3 regions of the Alcaligenes sp. GW821-FHT11D07 genome follow, and region 2 is predicted to be linked to each of the others. Evidence: predicted binding sites of a transcription regulator. Region 2 holds the regulator's gene; each other region holds the start of a gene.
What was found. The regulator sigma-54, encoded in region 2, starts transcription at its own class of promoters, with help from an activator protein. The targets are predictions, from matches to a motif close to TGGCANGNAANCTGCTTT.

Region 1 (4,862 bases), on a different contig from region 2:
GGTGGATATGAAGCTGCTGACACAGCCCCGCTTTGCCTTAGGCGCCACGCTAGTCTTGCTGGTGTATTCCACCGCCAGCTCTTTCTTTCTATGCTTTGCTCTTTTGCTGCAAAGTGGTCTGGGCTTAAGTCCTTTCCATGCAGGCAGTATTTTCGCACCGGCCAGCGTGGGCTTTGTCCTTGCCTCCTTAAGCGCACCGCGCCTAATCGCCTGCTATGGCAACCGCGCCATTACTATCGGCGCTTTATGCTACGCCTTCTCCTTTGCTTTTTTGATCGCTCAAGTTGCTTGGGCGGGCGCACAGTTGGAAGCCATCCACCTGATTCCTGCCTTGATCTTTTTGGGGGTCAGCCAAGGCCTGATCATGACGCCCTTGCTGAATCTGATTCTGGGCTTTATAGACGAGACTCAAGCAGGCATGGCGTCGGGTGTGATTTCCAGTATTCAGCAAATTGGTGCCGCTCTGGGGGTTGCCGTAGTCGGCTTCTTGTTTAATGCCGGACGAAGCGCGGGCAGCGCTTCCCTTACGCAGGCTGAACACTATGGCTCTGCCTTTGTGATGGGCTTGAGCTACAACCTGCTCGCTTCTGTGCTGATCAGCTTCTTGTTAATGGCGTTAAACCGAGTCAATCGAGACTGAAAGCAGCCTGTAAATAGCACAGACACAGACACAGACAGGCCTTGCCCCTATCCTTAAGCACGTAAAACCCATCAGCCTTTACGCAGCTTGCGCCACAGGGTACTGCGACTGATGCCCAACTGTTGTGCCGCCAAGGCGCGGTTGCCCCCACAATCTTCCAGCACCTTGGCCAGATGCTCCTGCTCGCTGCGCTCTTGCTGGTCGCGCAAAGCTGGCATGGGAGGCTCTGTCACCAAGGCCCTCAGCTCCGGCGCAATATCTTCTAGCACCACAGCTTGATCACCTTGCACTGTGCCCAAAACCATCAAGCGTTCGATCAGGTTTTCCAACTCGCGGATATTGCCGGGCCATGGGTAGTGACGGCCCAACTCCAGCAGCTCGGTCAGCCAATCCGGGTGGAGTGTTACAGCCCCGCCCAGACGCTGAGCCACTTTTGCCAAGAGATGCTCCACCAGTTCCGGCAAATCCTGGGTACGCAGACGCAAAGGCGGCAAGCGCAGCACCAGAATATTCAGGCGATAAAACAGGTCCTGACGGAACACTCCTTCTTTCACTTGCGCGGCCAGATCGCGGTGAGTGGCCGCAATCACGCGCACATCGACTGGCGTTGGCTCGATCGCCCCGATACGCAGGACTTCTTTTTCTTGCAGCACCCGCAGCAAACGGGTTTGCAGTGGCAAGGGCATCTCCCCGATCTCGTCCAGAAACAAGGTGCCGGTGTGAGCCGCTTCTACAAGCCCGACTTTGCCGCCCCGACTGGACCCCGTAAACGCGCCTTCAACATACCCAAACAGCTCGCTTTCCAGCAGGCTATCGGGGAACGCCGCGCAGTTCACGGCTACAAAAGGTTGCGCGCGTCTGGCGCTGGCACTGTGTATCCCTTGAGCCAGCAATTCCTTACCCGTACCGCTCTCGCCAATAATCAAGGTGGTGGCTGTGCTTTGTGCACATGCCTGTGCTTGAGCACGCAATTTGCGCATGGGTGAACTTTGCCCCACCAGATCAGACAACTCATAGCGAGCATGACGCGAGGCGGCCTGTTGGCTGCGCGAACGCAGACTTCGGTCTAGTCGCTGAATTGCAGCCGGGTCCTGGCAGAGCAAGACGGCACCGCTCAAGCGCCCCTGCTCCAGGATTGGCATGCGGGTCACAATCGCGGTGCGGCCACCCACTTGCTGCACGGTATCCAGTTGCACTTCCAGACTGCGTAAAGTCCCCGCCAAATCCAGCTCGGGATACAAGGAGCCCAAGCGGCGGCCAATCACTGCCTGAGCGGGTTTCCCAAGCCAGGCTTCCATGGCCGGGTTCACCGTTTCAATGCGCTCGTCTCGATCCACTGACACAACCCCGTCACGCAATTGCGCCAGAATCGTATTCAGGCGGTCTCGGCGGGCGGCTTCTGCGCGGGCGACTCGGGCTAATTCAATCGCGGACTCCAGTGCCTGACGCACCGCCCCTTGCGAGTACAGCAGCACAGCTTGCATCTGATTTTCACGCGCCAGATCCACCACCAAACCGGGAGCCAGCACCCACTCCACCCCCAGCTCTTTCAAATCCTGAACACAGCTGCGTGCATCATCCTCGCTACGGTAACTGCGCAATTCAACGGGCAGATCAAAGCGCTGTACAAACTCCATGAGCTCTAACGGCATCTCGCCATAAGTGACGACTGCTTTGCGCTCGGGCTGAGCAGCAGCCAAGCTGCCCATAATGTCAAAGCCACCGGGATGCACCAGCACAACCGGTAAATCCAGGTGTTCGCGTAAATAGCTGCCATTGGAACCGGCTGAGACCAGCACATCGATTTCACCTGTCTGGCGCAGCACCTCCACCGCTTGAACCGCTTCGCCATAGGCTTTGTCCACGATCAGGATTTCCGCCTGGGCGCGGAACTGCGGCACCAACTCTTCCAGCAAAGAGCGCAGACCATGCAGACCGAAGGCCACCAGACGCAAGCGGGCCGGAGAGGAGGAAAGATAAGGCATAGCGTTTCACCTACGACTCAAAAATGCGACACTGTCTCAATATACGTTTCAATATTGAAACACAAAACGAAGAAACACCCTACTGAAGCGGTGAATGAACCCAGCTGAACCCTGCAAGGAATCGCTAGCCCACTTGGCTTTAGTCCACTTCAGGCATGAGTACGGGAACTTGGCACAGCTTTTGCTTTAGTAGAACCAACCCGTCGCCAGAACACGCTGGCGGCCCTTTTTGATTTTTGTGATCTGGAGCCCAGAATGAGCCAAAACCAACTGACATCGGCAGGTGCCCGTTTCCGCCAAGCCCTGCGTGAAGAGCAGCCTTTGCAAATCATTGGTGCTATCAACGCCAACCACGCTTTGCTGGCGCAGCGCGCCAACTTTCGCGCTATTTACTTGTCGGGCGGCGGTGTAGCTGCGGGCTCCCTGGGCCTGCCTGATCTGGGCATCAACACCCTGGACGACGTCCTGACCGACATTCGTCGCATCACCGATGTATGCGATCTGCCTTTGATGGTGGACATTGACACCGGCTTTGGCGCTTCGGCCTTCAATATTGCCCGCACCGTCAAAAGCCTGATCAAGTTTGGCGCAGCTGCTTGCCACATTGAAGACCAAGTAGGTGCCAAGCGTTGTGGCCACCGCCCCGGCAAGGAAATTGTCAGCACTGGCGAGATGGCTGACCGCGTGAAGGCAGCTGTAGACGCCCGTACCGACCCAGAATTTTTCATCATGGCGCGTACTGATGCCATCGCTGTTGAAGGGGTTGACGCTGCCCTGGAGCGCGCTCAGGCTTGCGTGGAAGCCGGTGCAGACGGTATTTTTGCTGAAGCTTGCTACGATCTGGACACCTACCGCCGCTTTACCGAAACCTTGAACGTGCCCGTGCTGGCCAACATCACGGAATTCGGTCAGACCCCGCTGTTCACGGTTGAGGAGCTGGCGTCGGCAAATGTTGCCATGGTGCTCTACCCGCTGTCCGCCTTCCGCGCCATGAACAAAGCAGCTGAAACTGTCTACCAGGCGATCCGTCGCGACGGACATCAGAAAAACGTGATCGATTTGATGCAGACTCGTGAAGAACTGTACGATCGTATCGGCTACCATGCTTACGAGCAAAGCCTCGACAAGCTGTTCCAGAAAAACAAGAAGTCCTGAGCCCTTACTGGCTCCCGCCCCGCTCTTAACCAGCGTGTGGCGGGCATAATTTATCCAGGCAGTCGGCCCTGCTGACTGCCCTGCAACCAGGAGACCTTTATGAGCAGTACTGAGAACACCCCTAGCACTGGCTTCAAGCCCAAAAAATCGGTGGCCCTGTCGGGCGTTGTGGCGGGTAATACCGCCCTGTGCACAGTGGGTCGTAGCGGTAATGACCTGCACTACCGCGGCTACGATATTTTGGACTTGGCACAGGCTTGCGAGTTTGAGGAAGTGGCTTACTTGCTGATTCACGGCAAGCTGCCCAACCGCGATGAACTGCGCGCCTACAAACAAAAGCTCAAGCGTCTGCGCGGCCTGCCTCTGGCCCTGCAAAGCGCGCTGGAAACCCTGCCTGCACACAGCCACCCCATGGACGTGATGCGCACTGCCGTTTCAGTTCTGGGTTGCGTCTTGCCAGAGAAAGACGACCACAACCTGCCTGACGCCCGCGACATCGCAGACCGTTTGCTGGCTTGCCTGGGTTCGGCACTGCTGTACTGGTATCACTACAGCCACAACGGCGAAATGATTGATGTACAGACCGACGACGACAGCATCGGCGCCCACTTCCTGCACCTGCTGCATGGCGAAAAGCCATCAGCCGAGTGGGAACAAGCCATGCACGTGTCGCTGAACCTATATGCCGAGCACGAATTCAACGCCTCCACCTTTACCAGCCGCGTTATCGCCGGTACGGGCTCGGACTTCTACTCCGCCATTTCCGGTGCCATTGGCGCCCTGCGCGGTCCCAAGCACGGCGGTGCCAACGAAGTGGCTTTTGAAATCCAGAAGCGCTACGAGAACCCCGACCAGGCCGAAGAAGACATCCGCAAGCGTGTGGAAAACAAAGAAGTCATTATTGGCTTCGGTCACCCGGTCTACACCATTTCCGACCCACGCAATGAAGTCATCAAATCGGTTGCCAAGGAATTGGCACAGGCTGATGGCAACACGCGCATGTTTGAAATTGCCGAGCGTCTGGAAAGCGTGATGTGGGAAGTGAAAAAAATGTTCCCCAACCTGGACTGGTTCTCGGCCGT
Region 2 (4,862 bases):
GCCAATGTGGACACCGATGCCATCTTGCCCAAGCAGTACATGACCTCCCTGTCGCGCACCGGCTTTGGACAATATGCCTTTGACAACTGGCGCTACGCAGACATTGGCTATCCCGGCAAAGCGCTGGAAGAACGGGAACTCATTGACAGCTTTTGCCTGAATCAGCCCCAAGCACAAAACGCACAAATCCTGCTAAGCCGGGAGAACTTTGGTTGCGGGTCCAGCCGGGAACATGCTGTTTGGGCCTTGAAGGATGTAGGTATTGCTGTACTTATTGCCCCCTCATTTGCCGACATCTTCAGGAATAACTGCTTTAAAAATGGCTTGCTACCTATACAGCTCACCAAGGAACAAGTAGACACGCTGTTTACCATCGCCGCCCGTGAACCGTGGGGAGAATGGGGTGTGGATCTGGAAAAGGGCATTTTGACCGGGCCGGGTCTGCACATGGACTTTGCGGTAGAGCCCGAGCGTCGCCATCGCTTGCTGCTGGCCCTGGACGACATCAGCGTCACTGAGCAAAAGCTGGATGCTATCCAAGCCTATGAACAACAGCGCAAGATAAAGGAACCCTGGCTGTTTAGTTAAGCCGAAGGCGGTGGGGAGGGCGGGACGTGTACGACAAGGACACTGCCGCCTGGGCTAAACCCCCGCCGCCGCCCGCATCTTGCGCTGCGACGCGGGTGCCAAACCTTCAGCTTCCCGGTACTTGGCGACCGTACGTCGCGCCAGGGTCAGGCCCTGAGCCTGCAAAAGATCCGTGATCTGCTGATCTGACAGCGGCTTGGCAGGCGGCTCATCCCGAATCATCTGCACAATCTGCGCCCGCACCGAAGCGGCCGACATATCCGCCTTGCCATCGGAACTGGCCAGCCCCACCGTAAAGAACTGCTTGAGCTCCATGACGCCATGGGGGGTCTGCATGTATTTTTGCCGCGTTGCACGAGAAATCGTCGACTCATGCAGGTCCAACTCGGCAGCCAAATCAGCCAACTGCATAGGCCGCAAGGCCGACACCCCTTTCGTAAAGAAGTCCTGCTGCATCTGCACAATGGCTTGCGCCACCCGCAGAATCGTCACAAAACGGCTGTGTACACTGCGCAGCAAACCCGTGGCTTTTTGACGTTCTGCCAACAAGGCGGGATGAGCGTCGATTTCATGGTCAGGCATATGGACCATCTGCAAACGGGGGACCGCCAGGGGGTTCAAGACCGCTTGCCAGCGCTCCTTGCCACGTACCAACAGCACGTCCGGCACCACATAGGCCGAGACATTCTGAGTCCAGGCACGGCCAGGTTTGGGGTCCAGTTTCAAAATCAGGTGATGAGCACGCTCCACCAATTCGGCTGGATATTGGCCTGCACAGCGTTGGCGCAATTGGCTGGGCGAGGCCAGGATACTGACGTGCTCGCGCACCAGGTAACGAGCGCAATCAAACACAGTGGTCTCAAGCTGGGCGGCTTGCTGCAATAGCTGCAAACCCAGGCATTCAGCCAGATCCCGCGCACCCACTCCGGCTGGCTCCAACGATTGCACTTGCGCCAAGGCACAGCGCATATCACTTTCATCAATATCTAGTTCGTCCGGCAGGCACTCCAGGATTTCTGCCAAGGACACGGGCAGGTAGCCGTTATCGTCCAGCTCATCAATAATCAGCTGCGCCAAAATCCGGTCACGGTCGCTCAAACGCAACAGTCCCAACTGCTCGCTCAGGTAGGCAGGCAAGTCCTGAACAAGGGCGGATTCCGGGCTCCAGTCCGGGTCATCGGAGTCGCCCTGATGTTTGGGAAACTCAAGACTCGCCCACGAGGATTCCGCCTCGCCCGAAGCGGCTTCGGGCAACGGCTCGGCGACGACATCCGCCTGCACGTCCAAACGCTCCAGCAAGGGGTTGTCCAACAAAGCCTGAGCTAATTCCTGCTCCAGCTCCGCCCCCGATAGCTGCAACACTTTAATAGACTGTTGCAATTGCGGCGTCAAAACCAGCGTCTGCTGCTGGCGTAAATCTAGTGACTGACGCGTAAGCATAGGTACAATCATTTCCATGAAAACCGACAACGCCCAGACCCCCACTTCCAATGACAGTCAGGCTCTGCGCAGCACGCTATTTAAGCTGTGTGCCACGGCCACTATCATTTGTACCGTCGTCACTATCGTGGTTGCCATTATCTGGTGGGACCTGCTGAACCGTCTTATCAGCTTTGGGCGCGGTCTGGACTACTCCGGCCTGCAAGCCTTGAGCATTCAAAACCTGGCGCTGATCAAACAATACAACCCGTTTTTCTGGTGGACGGTAGTGGGCGTCATAACCCTCATTATTGCCTATCTTTTGCACGGCTTCGTACAAGCGATCATGCGACGTAATCAGCAACGCATTATTGACGAGGCAACCGTGGCGCAATTGGCCCGTTCCCTTAGTCGTCCAGCGCGTGAAGTGATTTTATGGTCTTGGCCAGACCAACGCAGCCCATTGACTGTGGGTGATTTACAACGCGCTTACGCCGAATTGCGCGCCGGTCGCTTTGGCAAAATTGAACTGGCTCAACAGCAAAACCGCTTGTTACAGGCCGATTATGAACGGCACGAACCGCAAGCCTGATACTTGCCTTCCTGTTTCTTTTGTGTTTGACTTACGGTCATGACTCACGCACGCCAATTCTCCTACGCCTCTCAAGGTTTCAGCCCAGCTGCTGAAGCAGCCTTGTTGCGTTGCGTGCGTGGCGGCCACTCGTTGGCCACCACCTCCAGCCTATCCTGCCTGCTACTACTAGCGTCCGGTTGCCGGGCCTAGTGTCCTGTGGCAGTTCGGCAGCCAATACTCAGCCACATCTACGTAATTTGTGCCGCCACCGGCCTACGTAAATGCTGCAATCGCTGGTGACGGCAAGAAGTAATTAAACACTTTTTGTCCGACAGGTATCCCCATGGCAATGCTGAAAAACCCCTCTCAAAAGTATCGTCCTTTTGTCGCCTTTGATCGCGACTTCGCTGAACGCACCTGGCCCTCCAAGCGCATTACCAAAGCGCCCATCTGGATGAGCACAGACTTGCGCGACGGCAACCAGTCCCTGATCGAACCCATGAACGTGGCTCGTAAAGTGCGTTTTTTCGAGCAGCTCGTCAAAATCGGTTTCAAGGAAATCGAGGTCGGTTTCCCGTCCGCATCGCAGACCGACTTCGATTTCGTTCGCAAGCTGATTGATGAAAACCGTATTCCTGAAGACGTCACCATCATCGTCCTGACGCAATCGCGTGAAGACCTGATCAAGCGCACGGCCGAAGCCGCTGCCGGTGCCAAGCGCGCCATCATTCACTTGTACAACGCATGTGCTCCCGCCTTTCGCAAGATTGTTTTCAACTTGAGCAAAGACGAGATCAAAGAAATTGCCCTGACCGGCACCCGCTTGATCAAGAGCGAAGTGGCCAAGTACCCGCAAACCCAGTGGGGCTACGAGTACTCCCCTGAAGTGTTCAGCACCACCGAGCCAGAGTTTGCTTTGGACGTGTGTGATGCCGTCGTTAAAGCTTGGAACCCCGCTCCCGACGAGCGCGTCATCTTGAACTTGCCAGCGACTGTTGAGGCCACCACGCCCAATATGTACGCCGATCAGATCGAATGGATGCACAACAACCTGGCCCAGCGCAGCAATGTGATCTTGAGCGTGCACCCGCACAACGACCGTGGCACCGCCGTGGCGGCGGCTGAGTTGGCCGTGATGGCCGGCGCAGACCGTATCGAAGGCTGCTTGTTCGGTAGCGGCGAGCGCACCGGCAACGTCTGCCTGGTGACCTTGGCCCTGAACTTGTACACCCAGGGCGTGGACCCTGAGCTGGACTTCTCGGACATCGACGAAGTGCGTCGCACCGCCGAGTACTGCAACCAGTTGCCCGTCCACCCCCGCCACCCCTACGCAGGTGACTTGGTCTTTACCGCCTTCTCCGGCTCCCACCAGGACGCCATCAAGAAAGGTTTGGCTCAGCAAAAAGCAGACGAACTCTGGGAAGTGCCTTACTTGCCTATCGACCCGGCCGATCTGGGCCGCAGCTACGACGCCGTTATCCGCGTCAACAGCCAGTCGGGCAAGGGTGGGGTTTCCTACTTGCTGGAGCAAGAGCACGGCTTGGTCTTGCCACGTCGCATGCAGATCGAATTCAGCCGCGCCATTCAGCGTGTGACCGACTCTTCCGGCAAAGAAGTCACGCCAGCCGATGTGTACGGTATTTTCGAGTCCGAATACCTGAACTGCAAAAAGCACTTCAAACTGCTCAAGCACAACATCATCAGCCAGCCACACGCCGAAAGCGGCCAGCAATTCACCATTGAAGTGGATATCGAGCAAGACGGCCAGGTCCGCACCCTGAAGGGTTCGGGCGAAGGGGCTATCTCCGCCTTTGTGAACGCGCTGGATCTGTCCATCAAGATCATGGACTACAACGAACACGCCATTGGCTCCGGTGCTGATACTCGTGCCGCCGCCTACGTGGAAATGCGTATTGGCGACAGCCAATCTGGCTTTGGCGTGGGCATCCACTCCGACATCGTGACCTCCTCCTTCCTGGCGATCTTGAGCGCGGTCAACCGCCACACAATCGCGCAGCAAGAGACCGAAGCCACTACGGCCTAAAAAGCTTCTTTACTTCGCGACTGGGGTGGCGATCCCACCCCAGCGCGCGCCCGGCTCACCACAGCCGCGCCAGACCCGCTTTCGCAGTGCGAGCCATCCTCGCTCTGCCCGCAACCCGCCCACAAGGCGGGTTTTTCATTGCTGCAGCTTTTCCACCAGACAAAACTCCAGACCAAAAAAAACCGGCTTTAAAAGCCGGTTTTCTTCTAAGAAACTACTTAATACGTGACCGCCAAA
Region 3 (4,862 bases), on a different contig from region 2:
ATAGACAGGTAGTTCCATGAGAATAGACCTATTGCTATGCAGGCAAGAAGGAGCACTAAGGCGAGTAATTTTCTTTTCATCTGTTGTTTAGTTGCTGGTTCTTCTAGGGGTAGAAGAGCCAATCACTTTCTTGGGGTTGTTAAAATTTTCTGGTGCTAGCAGTGTGCTTATAAGTGGCTGCTATGACTGCCAAAAGGGTAGTTTAGGGCTCAATGTTTTAAAGAAAGGAACGCGTAATGTAGCGTTCCTTTATTGCACTGCTCAGTCCGCTAACAAGCCGTTTAAATAATTTTTAACGACTTGTCTCGGATTTATTTAGCTGGGCAGCCCTGCATTATTAGCCAAGGAGGTGGCCAACAAGGTGTTTTTGTTGCGTACCCAGCCAGGGATCAGAAAAGCGTCCACTAGTACCCAGATCACGGCAACAGCCAACATGATTACGCCCACCCCTAAGAGGCTGAGCAGTGCGCCTAGCAGGGTTAGGGCCAAAATCGCGATGGCGCTGCCGGTTTTACCCATGTAAAAACGGTGGCCACCTAGCGTGCCAAGAAAAAACCAGAGTAGATACGTAACGCCAAGACTTTTTTTATTGGCGTCGTATAGCATGGCTTGAGCCGTAGAGGAATTGCTAGACATTTCGGGCCTCACAGTAAAAATAATAATTACTTGAATAGTAAAAAATAAGGAGCCGTTAGGCTCCTTGGTTTTTTCAGATAGCTATCCGTTGTTTCACGAATTTTTTGAGTTTTCTTTTTTCCTGGGCTGTTCATTGATTAACTGTCTTTGCGGATTTTTATGATTCTTGAAAAAATACCTGGACGATTATAGCGATTTGCTCATGGGTTTTGTGCTTGGCTGTTTTTTCTGGTCTTATTTTTGTTTTTTAATCTTCCCTTGGTTTTTTTTCGGACTTTGTCAGATTTTTATATTGTTCATTTTCTTTTAATAAAGACCCGCTTTAGCCATTTTCTTATTGTTTTCTGGGTCGATCAACTCCGTTTCTACGGAGTCTGGTGAGAATTTTCAAATAAAATACTGAGGCGTCAAACGGTTTAGGTTGTTGAATTGCAGTGGGAAAAGCGCCTCTCTGGCCCACGAGGCCTTACTCTGCCCAAGGACAAAGGGCAGAGTAACTAGCAAACGAGGGGAGGACGGGGCCGTCTTATAACAATCAGATTGCCTGATAGTGATCCCTGTCCGCTCAGCCTGACCCGAACGGGGCGCGAAGCTCCAGGGATGAAGAAGGGCGCGTATTAGGTGTGTTTTTCCTGCAAGCCAGCGATGGCTCGTCTTAGGCGGGCATCGCCACTTTTTTTAATCTATATGCCAAGGCAGGACGAGTCAGACCCAAACGCCGCGCTGCTTCTGAAATGTTCCCGTTCGTTTTTTTCATCGTCAGCTGAATGATTTGTTCCTCCAGATCATCCAGGTTGAAGGGCGTTTCCAGCAGGTGCTCTACGCACTGCGTCTGATTGGGCGTGAAACAGGTTTCCTTGGCCATATACCCTTGGGTATTCAGGCTGCTCAGATATTGCAGTGCACTTTTCTGTTGCGGAAACAGGTGATGGGTTTCTATCTCGTGATTGTGCTCAGTCAAAATTACGCCTCGTTCGATCATGTTCTCGAACTCGCGGATATTGCCGGGCCAATCGTATTGCATCAGTAGTTCCTGGCTGCGATCGCTCACCCCCAGCACGTGTTTTTTGTACAGGCTGGAGTATTTATTCAGGAAGAACTCGGTCAGCAGTGGAATATCTTCCTTGCGTTCTCGCAAAGGCGGGATGTGGATGGGGAACACATTCAGGCGGTAATACAGATCAGCCCGGAACGTGCCTTTCTGTACGGCTTCGGCCAGATCCTCGTTGGTGGCTGCGACCACACGCACATCAATATGACGGATATTTTCATCTCCGACCCGTTCCAGCTCTTGCTCTTGCAGCACGCGCAGCAAAGCCGCCTGGGAGCGGGGCGATAGTTCCACAATTTCATCCAGGAAAATGGTGCCGGATTGGGCGCGCTCAAAGCGGCCTAGACGGGATTTGTGAGCGCCGGTGTAGGCCCCTTTTTCGACACCAAACAATTCGGATTCGATCAGCTCTGGCGGGATGGACGCGCAGTTCACCGCAATAAAGGGTTGCTCGGCCCGGTCGCTGGCGGCATGCAAGCCGCGCGCGAAGGCTTCTTTGCCTACGCCGGTCTCCCCCAGCAGCAAAACAGACACTTTGCTTTGAGCAGCTTTTTCCAGCAGATGACAGGCTGCTTGGTAGGCGGCGGACTGACCGATGGAGTTGGGTAAGGTGAAGTTGGCGCTGGATCGTTTGAACTCTTGTTCACGCAACTTCACCAGCTCACATCGCAGGGCGAATAGCTCGTCCTGCACCGGGTCGGGCAGCATGAAGCGGTCAATCTCGGGGTCATCGTGTTCCCATTCTTCCGCTGGCTTGCCCACGATCTTGCAATGGCTATGGCCCATGGCGGCGCATTGGGTTTCTTTATAGATGATGCTCTTGCCCATATAGAAGCTGGTGTAGCCGCTGGCATAGCCCAGCAAGCTCCAACAGACCGGCTCGCTGGATTGGCCGTGCTCTTTTTGGTGGTTGCTGACTTCATAGGAGTCAAACCAGTCGAACTCGCCGTAGTACTGGCCTGCATCGCGGTCAAAGGTCAGGGCGGTCGGCACCACTTTCACCATGCCGCGAATGGTGTGCATCTGCGGGCCAGCTAGAAAGGTTTCTTTCAGCGACAGGTCTGGCCGTACTTTTTGTGAGACCTCCGCATCTTTCATGCCGGCGTGATAGCCAAAGCGCATCAGAAAGTATTTGGCGCGTTCGCTGCCCAAGGAGGCAATCAGCTCTTTGCGCAGCTGGCCAAAGCCACTGGCGTGCAGCAAGAGCATGCGTTGTTCGCCAAACCATATTTTCCCTTCTCGCGCATCAAAGCGTATGGCGTCGATCAGGTCCTGACTTAATGGCAGTGTGAGTTCAGTAGCCCCCATGGCTGTCTCCATCCTGTGGTTTTTTATTGTGGTTTTGAGTGTTTTAAAACCAGTATGCCGCCTGTCTTTCTGAGGACTCCAAGAAAACACAATAGTGTCCAGAGGCCGGATAAAACGGCTTTTTATAGGTTTTTACCCTAGGTCAGCATTTGATGAAAAGTGCGCTAAGCACTTGATCAAATGATCAAAATTCTTTCAGACACCGGCTTGTGTGCCGCATTCCCTCTAAGAGTCGTTCCGTCTATCTCTTTAATCCTAAAGGGTTTATTGACGTGTTCTGGAACTTGGCACGCCGTTTGCTATGAACGAGGTGTGGACACTCATGCAACCGTTTGCTCAGGAGGAAAAAATGTCTGACACGAGCCTGCCCACCTTAACGAAGTATGTGCGCGTACGCAGTCCCGCTGATGCCCGCTTTGTGGAGTTTGACTTTGCGATTGGCCAGGCCGATCTGTTTGTGGAACTGGTCATGCCGCCAGCGGCCTTTGAGCAGTTTTGCCAGCACAACAATGTCCAGCTAATGAGCGAAGAGCAAATGCGGGTCAATGACGAGAACGAAGAAAAATGGCGTTTTGGTTACGACACTTTGGTAGGTAACAGCCGCCAGGCTGATGCCCAGTAGGAACTTTTCAGGAGAACAAGAGGATGACATTAGAAATTAAAACGGCCAGTTTGCAGCCAGTGCGGCAAACCTTCGCCAACGTGGCTCGCCGCTTTGGTGAAAAGCCGGCTACGCGCTACCAGGAAGCGACCTACGATGCCCAAGCCACGACCAACTTTCATTACCGGCCTTTGTGGATGCCGGAGAAAACGCTGAATGATCTAACGCACACGGCCATCCAGATGAAGGACTGGTACGTGTTTCGTGATCCGCGCCAGTTCTATTACGGCGCTTACGTGCAAAACCGTGCCCGCATGCAAGAGTCGGCGGAAACGAACTATGGCTTTTTTGAAAAGCGTGAGCTGGCTCAATATTTGAGCGATGTCGTCAAAGCGAAACTGACCCGCTTTTTGCTGCCTTTGCGTCACGTCGAACAAACCGCCAATCTGAACTTCATGTCCGGCTCGGCCTACGGCTATGGCACCACCATTTCCCAAGCCTGTCTCTATGCCGGTATGGACTCTTTGGGGATGGCGCAATACGTCTCCCGCATTGGCTTGCTCAGCGATGGCAATAGTGCTGAATCCTTGAGCCAGGCCAAAGAGGCCTGGATGCAGGACGCGGCATGGCAAGGCGTGCGTGCCTTGTGCGAAAAAACGCTGGTGCAAAAAGATTGGTTTGAACTTTTGCTGGTTCAGTCCTTGCTGGTGAACACCGTGGTGCATCAAGTGGTGTATCAGGGTCTGGTGGCAGAGCTGGCCCGCGACGGTGGCCGTGATCTGGATATGTTGCTGGAGTTCATGCTGGACTGCCACAAGGACTTGTCCAACTGGAGCGATAGCGTCTTTAAGATTGCCGCCGCAGAAAGCGAAGAAAACAAGCAGCAATTGCAGACCTGGGTGGATCAGTGGATGCCGCAGGTGCAAGCCGCTTTCATGCCCTACATTCAAGCGGCCTTCGCCGATCAGGCCGATCAGGTTTGGCAGCAAGTCCAGGACACCATTGCTAAACGCGTCACTAAAGCAGGCTTGAGCCTGGGTGGAGAAGTTTGATGACAGCTTCCAAGGTTTATATCGGTCTGCAAGATAACGACATGTCGCGCTACATCGTCGAGGCCATCGAAGAAGACAACCCGGACGCGACCGTCATTTACCAACCCGCCATGGTCCGTATCGAGTGTGTCGGCCAATTGGTGGTCAAGCGCGAAACGGTGGAAGAAAAGTATGGGCAGCAGTGGGACATGCAGGAACTGCATCTGAATCTGAT

Region 1: a site for sigma-54 is predicted at 2,796-2,813, ahead of prpB (methylisocitrate lyase). Genes of this name have one in related genera too.
Region 3: a site for sigma-54 is predicted at 3,281-3,298, ahead of AC1RSM_RS05660 (phenol hydroxylase subunit). Genes of this name have one in related genera too.

What each region holds. Positions count from the first base shown of each region.
Region 1 covers NZ_JBXART010000002.1:849,408-854,269, reverse strand. The annotation lists gene AC1RSM_RS12490 (MFS transporter) at 1-640, shown strand, start outside; gene prpR (propionate catabolism operon regulatory protein PrpR) at 712-2,625, opposite strand; gene prpB (methylisocitrate lyase) at 2,881-3,780, shown strand; gene prpC (bifunctional 2-methylcitrate synthase/citrate synthase) at 3,880-4,862, shown strand, end outside.
Region 2 covers NZ_JBXART010000004.1:236,587-241,448, reverse strand. The annotation lists gene leuD (3-isopropylmalate dehydratase small subunit) at 1-588, shown strand, start outside; gene rpoN (RNA polymerase factor sigma-54) at 643-2,028, opposite strand; gene AC1RSM_RS17805 (hypothetical protein) at 2,045-2,599, shown strand; gene leuA (2-isopropylmalate synthase) at 2,931-4,625, shown strand; gene AC1RSM_RS17795 (hypothetical protein) at 4,844-4,862, opposite strand, start outside.
Region 3 covers NZ_JBXART010000001.1:1,240,764-1,245,625, reverse strand. The annotation lists gene AC1RSM_RS05675 (hypothetical protein) at 1-122, opposite strand, end outside; gene AC1RSM_RS05670 (TM2 domain-containing protein) at 316-636, opposite strand; gene AC1RSM_RS05665 (sigma 54-interacting transcriptional regulator) at 1,292-2,995, opposite strand; gene AC1RSM_RS05660 (phenol hydroxylase subunit) at 3,345-3,617, shown strand; gene AC1RSM_RS05655 (aromatic/alkene monooxygenase hydroxylase subunit beta) at 3,641-4,648, shown strand; gene AC1RSM_RS05650 (MmoB/DmpM family protein) at 4,648-4,862, shown strand, end outside.